Linked DNA regions of Paraburkholderia bryophila. The protein of the gene in region 2 binds, or shares a complex with, the protein of the main gene of each other region. Links are inferred from orthologs where the notes say so. Each region holds a gene or a part of one and is shown on either strand. Other genes may lie near its edges.

What was found. Proteins that work in one complex are often made in the same cells at the same time.
Region 1: the proteins of GGD40_RS19060 (region 2) and uvrB are in contact, whole or in part, in a crystal structure (PDB 7EGT), measured with the Thermus thermophilus proteins. The link is inferred for Paraburkholderia bryophila from one-to-one orthologs. Residues at the interface, in WP_096412145.1 of Thermus thermophilus: His654, Arg656, Phe657, Gln666, Asp668, Glu669, Lys680, Arg681, Leu682, Ser683, Lys685, Tyr686, Ala687; in WP_096411307.1 of Thermus thermophilus: Glu23, Leu25, Arg26, Asp27, Gly28, Glu29, Arg30, Phe31, Arg55, Glu326, Asp327, Phe328, Glu379, Ser382, Gln383, His398, Gly400, Arg401.

The regions. Positions count from the first base shown.
Region 1 is NZ_JACCAS010000001.1:1,524,098-1,527,134, forward strand. The notes cover bases 24-2,989. They hold uvrB (excinuclease ABC subunit UvrB), read right to left. Parts: upstream 2,569-2,989; coding sequence 478-2,568; downstream 24-477. Other genes in these bases: GGD40_RS06810 (iron transporter), read right to left, coding at 24-57; GGD40_RS06820 (amino acid aminotransferase), read left to right, coding at 2,881-2,989. Outside these bases: more of GGD40_RS06810, read right to left, coding at 1-23; more of GGD40_RS06820, read left to right, coding at 2,990-3,037. UniProt on the Escherichia coli protein: The UvrABC repair system catalyzes the recognition and processing of DNA lesions. A damage recognition complex composed of 2 UvrA and 2 UvrB subunits scans DNA for abnormalities.
Region 2 is NZ_JACCAS010000001.1:4,241,547-4,244,659, reverse strand. Bases 32-3,073 are described here. They hold GGD40_RS19060 (UvrD-helicase domain-containing protein), read right to left. Parts: upstream 2,709-3,073; coding sequence 354-2,708; downstream 32-353. Other genes in these bases: GGD40_RS19065 (5'-methylthioadenosine/adenosylhomocysteine nucleosidase), read right to left, coding at 32-357. In the rest of the region: more of GGD40_RS19065, read right to left, coding at 1-31. UniProt on the Escherichia coli protein: A helicase with DNA-dependent ATPase activity. Unwinds DNA duplexes with 3'-5' polarity. Translocates on single-stranded DNA with 3'-5' polarity. Initiates unwinding more efficiently from a nicked substrate than double-stranded DNA.

The DNA.
Region 1 (3,037 bases), 2.7 Mb from region 2 along the record:
CGCCGCGACGGCAGCCACTGCTGCTGCGCCACCGCGCACAAATGAAGAAATCCGCATTGAAACTCCTAGTTTTTATCAGTGAGACTGGAATGAAACCCATTGGAACAGTGCGTTCATGCATGTCTCGGTCGGCGCGGCCATTATCTTTCAAAACACCGACAGACCGTAAGCAAGTCGCATATACGAACGTTAATGCGAACTATTCTCAATATTGAATGAGTTTATCATCGATCGCAGGTGAGAACCAATTGGAGCGTGCGCAAAGCCTTATGGCAGCAGGGTATTAAGGCATTCTTAAGGAAATGGGCGGACGTACTGACAGATGCCGCACCGCCCGGGTGGCGGGTAGCGGTCGGTCTGCCAAGGGTCTTATGCAGGGATGTTGTCGGGCGCTTGCCGATCGTTTGTCCGACATCAAAAGAAAAGGCGCGGCAGACTGCCGCGCCTCGAGTGCTGGCGATACGTGAATCAGACGAATCAGACGCCGGAGATGTGGTCGCCGACGTTCGCACCGAACACGCGTTGGCGCAGCAGCGCCAATTGGTCGCGGGTCTGCGCGGCTTTCTCGAATTCCAGATTCTTGGCGTGCTCCATCATCTGCTTTTCGAGGCGCTTGAGCTCCTTGGAGAGCTGCTTCTCGGACATGTCCTCGAACTTCGCGCGCGTTTGCTGTTCCTTCAGTTCGGCGCGCGCGTCGTCGACGTTGTACACGCCGTCGATAATGTCGCGAATCCGCTTGACCACCCCGCGCGGCGTAATGCCGTTCGCGAGATTGAAGGCGGTCTGCTTGGTGCGCCGCCGCTCGGTTTCGTCGATCGCGCGACGCATCGAGTCGGTCACCTTGTCCCCGTACAGAATCGCCTTGCCGTTCACGTTACGCGCCGCCCGGCCGATGGTCTGAATCAGCGAGCGCTCGGAGCGCAGAAAGCCTTCCTTGTCCGCGTCGAGAATCGCGACCAGCGACACTTCCGGAATATCCAGCCCTTCGCGCAGCAGGTTGATCCCGACCAGCACGTCGAACGTGCCGAGCCGCAGATCGCGGATGATTTCAACCCGCTCCACCGTGTCGATGTCGCTGTGCAGATAGCGCACCTTGACGCCGTGATCGGCCAGAAACTCGGTCAACTGCTCCGCCATGCGCTTGGTCAGCACGGTGACCAGTACGCGATCGCCGACCTTGACGCGCTCGTTGATCTCGCCGAGCACGTCGTCGACCTGGCTGCGGGCCGGCCGCACCTCGATTTGCGGATCGACGAGCCCAGTGGGTCGCACCAGTTGCTCGGCCACCTGCCCAGCGGTTTTCTGCTCGTAATCCGCCGGCGTGGCCGACACGAATACCACCTGGCGCATCTTGCGTTCGAACTCGTTGAACTTGAGCGGCCGGTTGTCCAACGCCGACGGCAAACGGAAACCGTAGTCGACGAGATTCTCCTTGCGCGCCCGGTCGCCGTTGTACATGCCGTTCAACTGACCGATCAGCACGTGCGATTCGTCGAGCAGCATGATCGCGTCCGGCGGCAGGTAGTCGACCAGCGTAGGCGGCGGCTCGCCGGGCGCCGCGCCCGAAAAATGCCGCGAGTAGTTTTCGATGCCTTTGCAGAAGCCCAGCTCCTGCAGCATTTCCAGATCGAAGCGGGTGCGCTGCTCGAGACGCTGCGCTTCGACCAGTTTGCCGCCGCCATAGAAGAATTCGAGCCGCTCGCGCAACTCGTTCTTGATGGTTTCGACCGCGCGCATCACCGTATCGCGCGGCGTCACATAGTGTGACGACGGATACACCGTGAAACGCGCGATCTTCTGACGCACGCGGCCGGTGAGCGGATCGAACAGTTGCAGCGTTTCGACTTCGTCGTCGAACAGTTCGAGGCGCACCGCCATCTCGGCGTGCTCGGCCGGGAAAATGTCGATGGTGTCGCCGCGCACGCGGAACGAGCCGCGCTGGAAATCGGCTTCGTTGCGGTTGTACTGCATCGCGATCAGCCGCGCGATGATGTCGCGTTGGCCGAGTTTGTCGCCGGTGCGCAGCGTCAGAATCATCTTGTGGTATTCGGACGGATTGCCGATACCGTAAATCGCCGACACCGTCGCCACGATCACCACGTCGCGCCGCTCCAGCAGGCTCTTGGTGGCCGACAGCCGCATCTGCTCGATGTGCTCGTTGATCGACGAGTCCTTTTCGATGAACAGGTCGCGCTGCGGCACGTACGCTTCCGGCTGATAGTAGTCGTAGTACGAAACGAAGTACTCGACCGCATTACGCGGGAAAAACTCGCGGAACTCCGAATAAAGCTGCGCGGCGAGCGTCTTGTTCGGCGCGAACACGATCGCCGGACGACCCAGCCGGGCGATCGTGTTGGCCATGGTGAAGGTCTTGCCGGAGCCGGTCACGCCGAGCAGCGTCTGGAACGACAGACCGTCTTCGACGCCTTCGACGAGGGTGTCGATCGCCGTGGGCTGGTCGCCGGCCGGCAGGTACGGCTGGTAGAGCTGGAACGGCGAGCCTTCGAACGTGACGAACTTGGATTCGTCGAGCGCGTCTTCGGCTTCAGTGTGGTGTTGTTCGGACATGTGGGGCGGCACCGGGCCTTGGGCAAAGAACTATTCTAACGGGTTGCGCGAGCCCGGGCTGAGCGGGTCCGCGTAGAGGTTGGAACTCGATCCACTGACTACCACGTGGCGCCCGGCTGCCTGTTTTTCAAGCAATTAATTCCCTTCGACAGGCCGCGTCGGCCGAAAAAAGGCCGTGAATTCGTTACAATGCGAAGTTGCGCTCGCTCGCAGCCGCCCGCCACCCGCCTGTGTTTTTTGTCAGACGCCGCTGGCCGGGCCGCCCCGCGCTCGATGCCGCCGCCCTCTTTTCACTACTGCTGCCCACCCATCATGTCTCTGTTCTCCGCCGTCGAACTTGCTCCCCGCGACCCGATTCTGGGCCTGAACGAAGCTTTTAACGCCGATGCGCGCGCCACCAAGGTCAATCTTGGCGTCGGCGTGTACTTCAACGAAGAAGGCAAGATTCCGCTGCTGCGCGCCGTGCGCG
Region 2 (3,113 bases):
GAAGCGCGGAAACAGCGGCGATGCGTCGAGGTCATGCTGCAGCAGCGCATTGGCCACGACGATATCGCCGACCCGCACGTCCGCGCCCACGCCACCGGCGACGCCGGTGAACACGACCGCCTCGACGTCGAACGCGTGAATCAGGGCACTGACCGTGGCCGACGCCGCCACCTTGCCGACCCGCGCCAGCGTCACGACGCAAGGCGCGCCGTGAAAGGTGCCGAGGTGATAATCGCGCTGACCGTGCGTGATCGTGCGCACGCCGGACTCGACGCGCATCGCGTCGATCAGATCGCCGAGTTCCTGCGGCAGCGCCGCCAGAATACCGAACGGACGATGTGAGGGCGCGGCGCTCATTCGACCGCCTGCAATTTGGCGACCGCAAGCGCCAGCCACTTCTCGCCGTGCCGCTTGAATTTGACCTGCGCCTTGGCGTCGACGCCGCCGCCTTCGAGCGCGGTGATCGTGCCTTCGCCGAACTTGGTGTGGAACACCTGCTGCCCGACGCGGAAGCCCGTCTCCGCCGCCCGCTGTTCATTCGCGAATGCCGGCAACGGCGCCGGCGTCGACGACGCGGGCCCCGTATAACCCGGCCGCGCGAACCAGTCGCGCCCGTACCCGGCGTTGTCCGAACGGCCACCGCCCCAGCGCGCGCCCGCCTCGATCTTCGGCGTGAGCCACTTGAGGGTTTCCTGCGGCAGTTCGTCGAAGAAGCGCGAGCGGATGTTGTAGCGCGTCTGGCCATGCAGCATGCGGCTTTGCGCGAACGACAGATACAGACGCTCCTTCGCGCGCGTGATCGCCACGTACATGAGGCGCCGCTCTTCCTCGAGACCGTCTGACTCCATCGCGCTGTTCTCGTGCGGGAACAAACCCTCTTCGAGACCGGTGATGAACACCGCCGTGAACTCCAGCCCCTTGGCCGCGTGCACTGTCATCAGTTGCACGGCTTCCTGGCCGGCTTGCGCCTGGTTGTCGCCCGCTTCGAGCGATGCGTGCGACAGGAAGCCGGCGAGCGGCGTCATCGTGTCCGGGTTTTGCGCCGGGTCGGCGATGCCGGGTGCATCGAACACAACGGTATTCGGGTCGTCGGTGGCGACCGCCAGCTCAGGCGCGGCGCTCGCGCCCGGGCGCAGCGGAATGGAACGCGCCGGCGTGTCCATGCCGTAGCCTTCTTCGCTGACGAACGCCGCCGCCGCGTTGACCAGTTCCTGCAAGTTCTCCAGCCGGTCCTGGCCTTCGCGTTCATTCTGATAGAACTCGGACAGCCCGCTTGTGCCTACCACGTACTCGACGGTTTCCGGCAGGCTCATCTGCTGCGTTTCCGCGCGCATCTTGCCGACCAGGTTCGCGAAAGCGGAGAGACTCGACCCCGCCTTGCCCGCCACGTACGGAATCGCCGCGGCCATCGAGCAGTTGTACAGACGCGCCGCGTCCGCGAGTTGTTCGATCGACCGCGCGCCGATACCGCGCGTCGGGAAATTGACGACGCGCACGAACGCGGTGTCGTCGTTCGGATTGTCGATCAGGCGCAGATAGGCGAGCGCGTGCTTGACTTCCTGGCGCTCGAAAAAGCGCAAGCCGCCATACACGCGATACGCGATGCCCGCGTTGACCAGCGTGTGTTCGATCGTGCGCGACTGCGCGTTGCTGCGATACAGGATCGCGATTTCGCTGCGCGACGTGCCGGTGCTGATTAGCGCCTTGATTTCCTCGACGATCCAGCCGGCTTCCTGCGAATCGGTGGCGGATTCGTACACGCGCACCGGTTCGCCGTGACCCGCGTCGGTGCGCAGGTTTTTGCCCAGGCGCCGCGAGTTGTTGGCGATCAGTTGATTGGCGGCGTCGAGAATATGACCGTGCGAGCGGTAGTTCTGCTCCAGCTTGATCAGATGACGGACGTTGAACTCGTGTTCGAAGTCGCGCATGTTGCCGACGTTCGCGCCGCGGAACGCATAGATCGACTGGTCGTCGTCGCCGACCGCGAAAATCGAATTGGTCTGGCCGGCCAGCATCTTGAGCCACGCGTACTGCAGCTTGTTGGTGTCCTGGAACTCGTCGACGAGGATATGACGAAAGCGCGCCTGATAGTGGGCGCGCAGCGGCGGATTGTGCGCGAGCAGCTCGAAGCAGCGCAGCAGCAGTTCCGGGAAATCGACCACGCCTTCGCGCTGGCACTGCTGGTCGTAGGCTCCGTAGAGTTCGACGAATTTGAGGTTGAAGTTGTCGGTCGCGTCGACGTCTTTCGGGCGCAGGCCTTGTTCTTTCGCGTTGTTGATGAAGTACTGGAGGTTTTTGGCCGGGTACTTTTCATCGTCGATATTTAGGCCCTTCATCAGACGCTTGATCGCGGACAGTTGGTCAGCGGTATCGAGGATCTGGAACGTGGCGGGCAGGCCTGCGTCGCGATGGTGCGCGCGGAGCATGCGATTGCAGAGGCCGTGGAAGGTGCCGATCCACATGCCGCGCGTGTCGATCGGCAGCAGCCCCTGGAGACGCGACATCATTTCGCGGGCGGCTTTGTTGGTGAAGGTCACCGCGAGGACGGTGGCGGGCGACGCCAGCCCGTGCTGGATCAGCCACGCGATGCGGGTGATGAGCACGCGGGTCTTGCCGCTGCCCGCGCCGGCGAGGATGAGCGCCGGCTCGTTGGGGAGCGTGACGGCGGCGTGTTGTTCGGGGTTCAGGTTGGCGAGCAGATCGGGCATTTTTCTCGGGAGGGCGGCAGTTCGGGGGACATTATATGCCCCGGCGGGGGCTTGGCTTTTTTGGTTTTTCTGACTTTGGGGTGGGCTGCGGGGCGCTTGGGTTGCGTGCCTGCTGCGTTGGCCTTTCCTTGTGATCACAGTGGTCTATTAGCGTTGCCCCTGTGCGGGGCGGCACCTACTTTTCTTTGCCTGCCGCAAAGCAAAGTAGGCAAAAGAAAGCGGCTCACACCGCTAACCATTAAGCGGGTCCCCCGCGCAGCCACGGTAGTGGTGCATCTGGAATCCGTGTTCCCGCACACTACGCGCTCGTGACAAGGCCATCATTCCTCCCGCCTCGCGCTACGCGCTCGCCGGAACGGTTCGCCTCGAACCCGTGGTTTTTCTGCGCGCGGGGGGAGCCGTCGG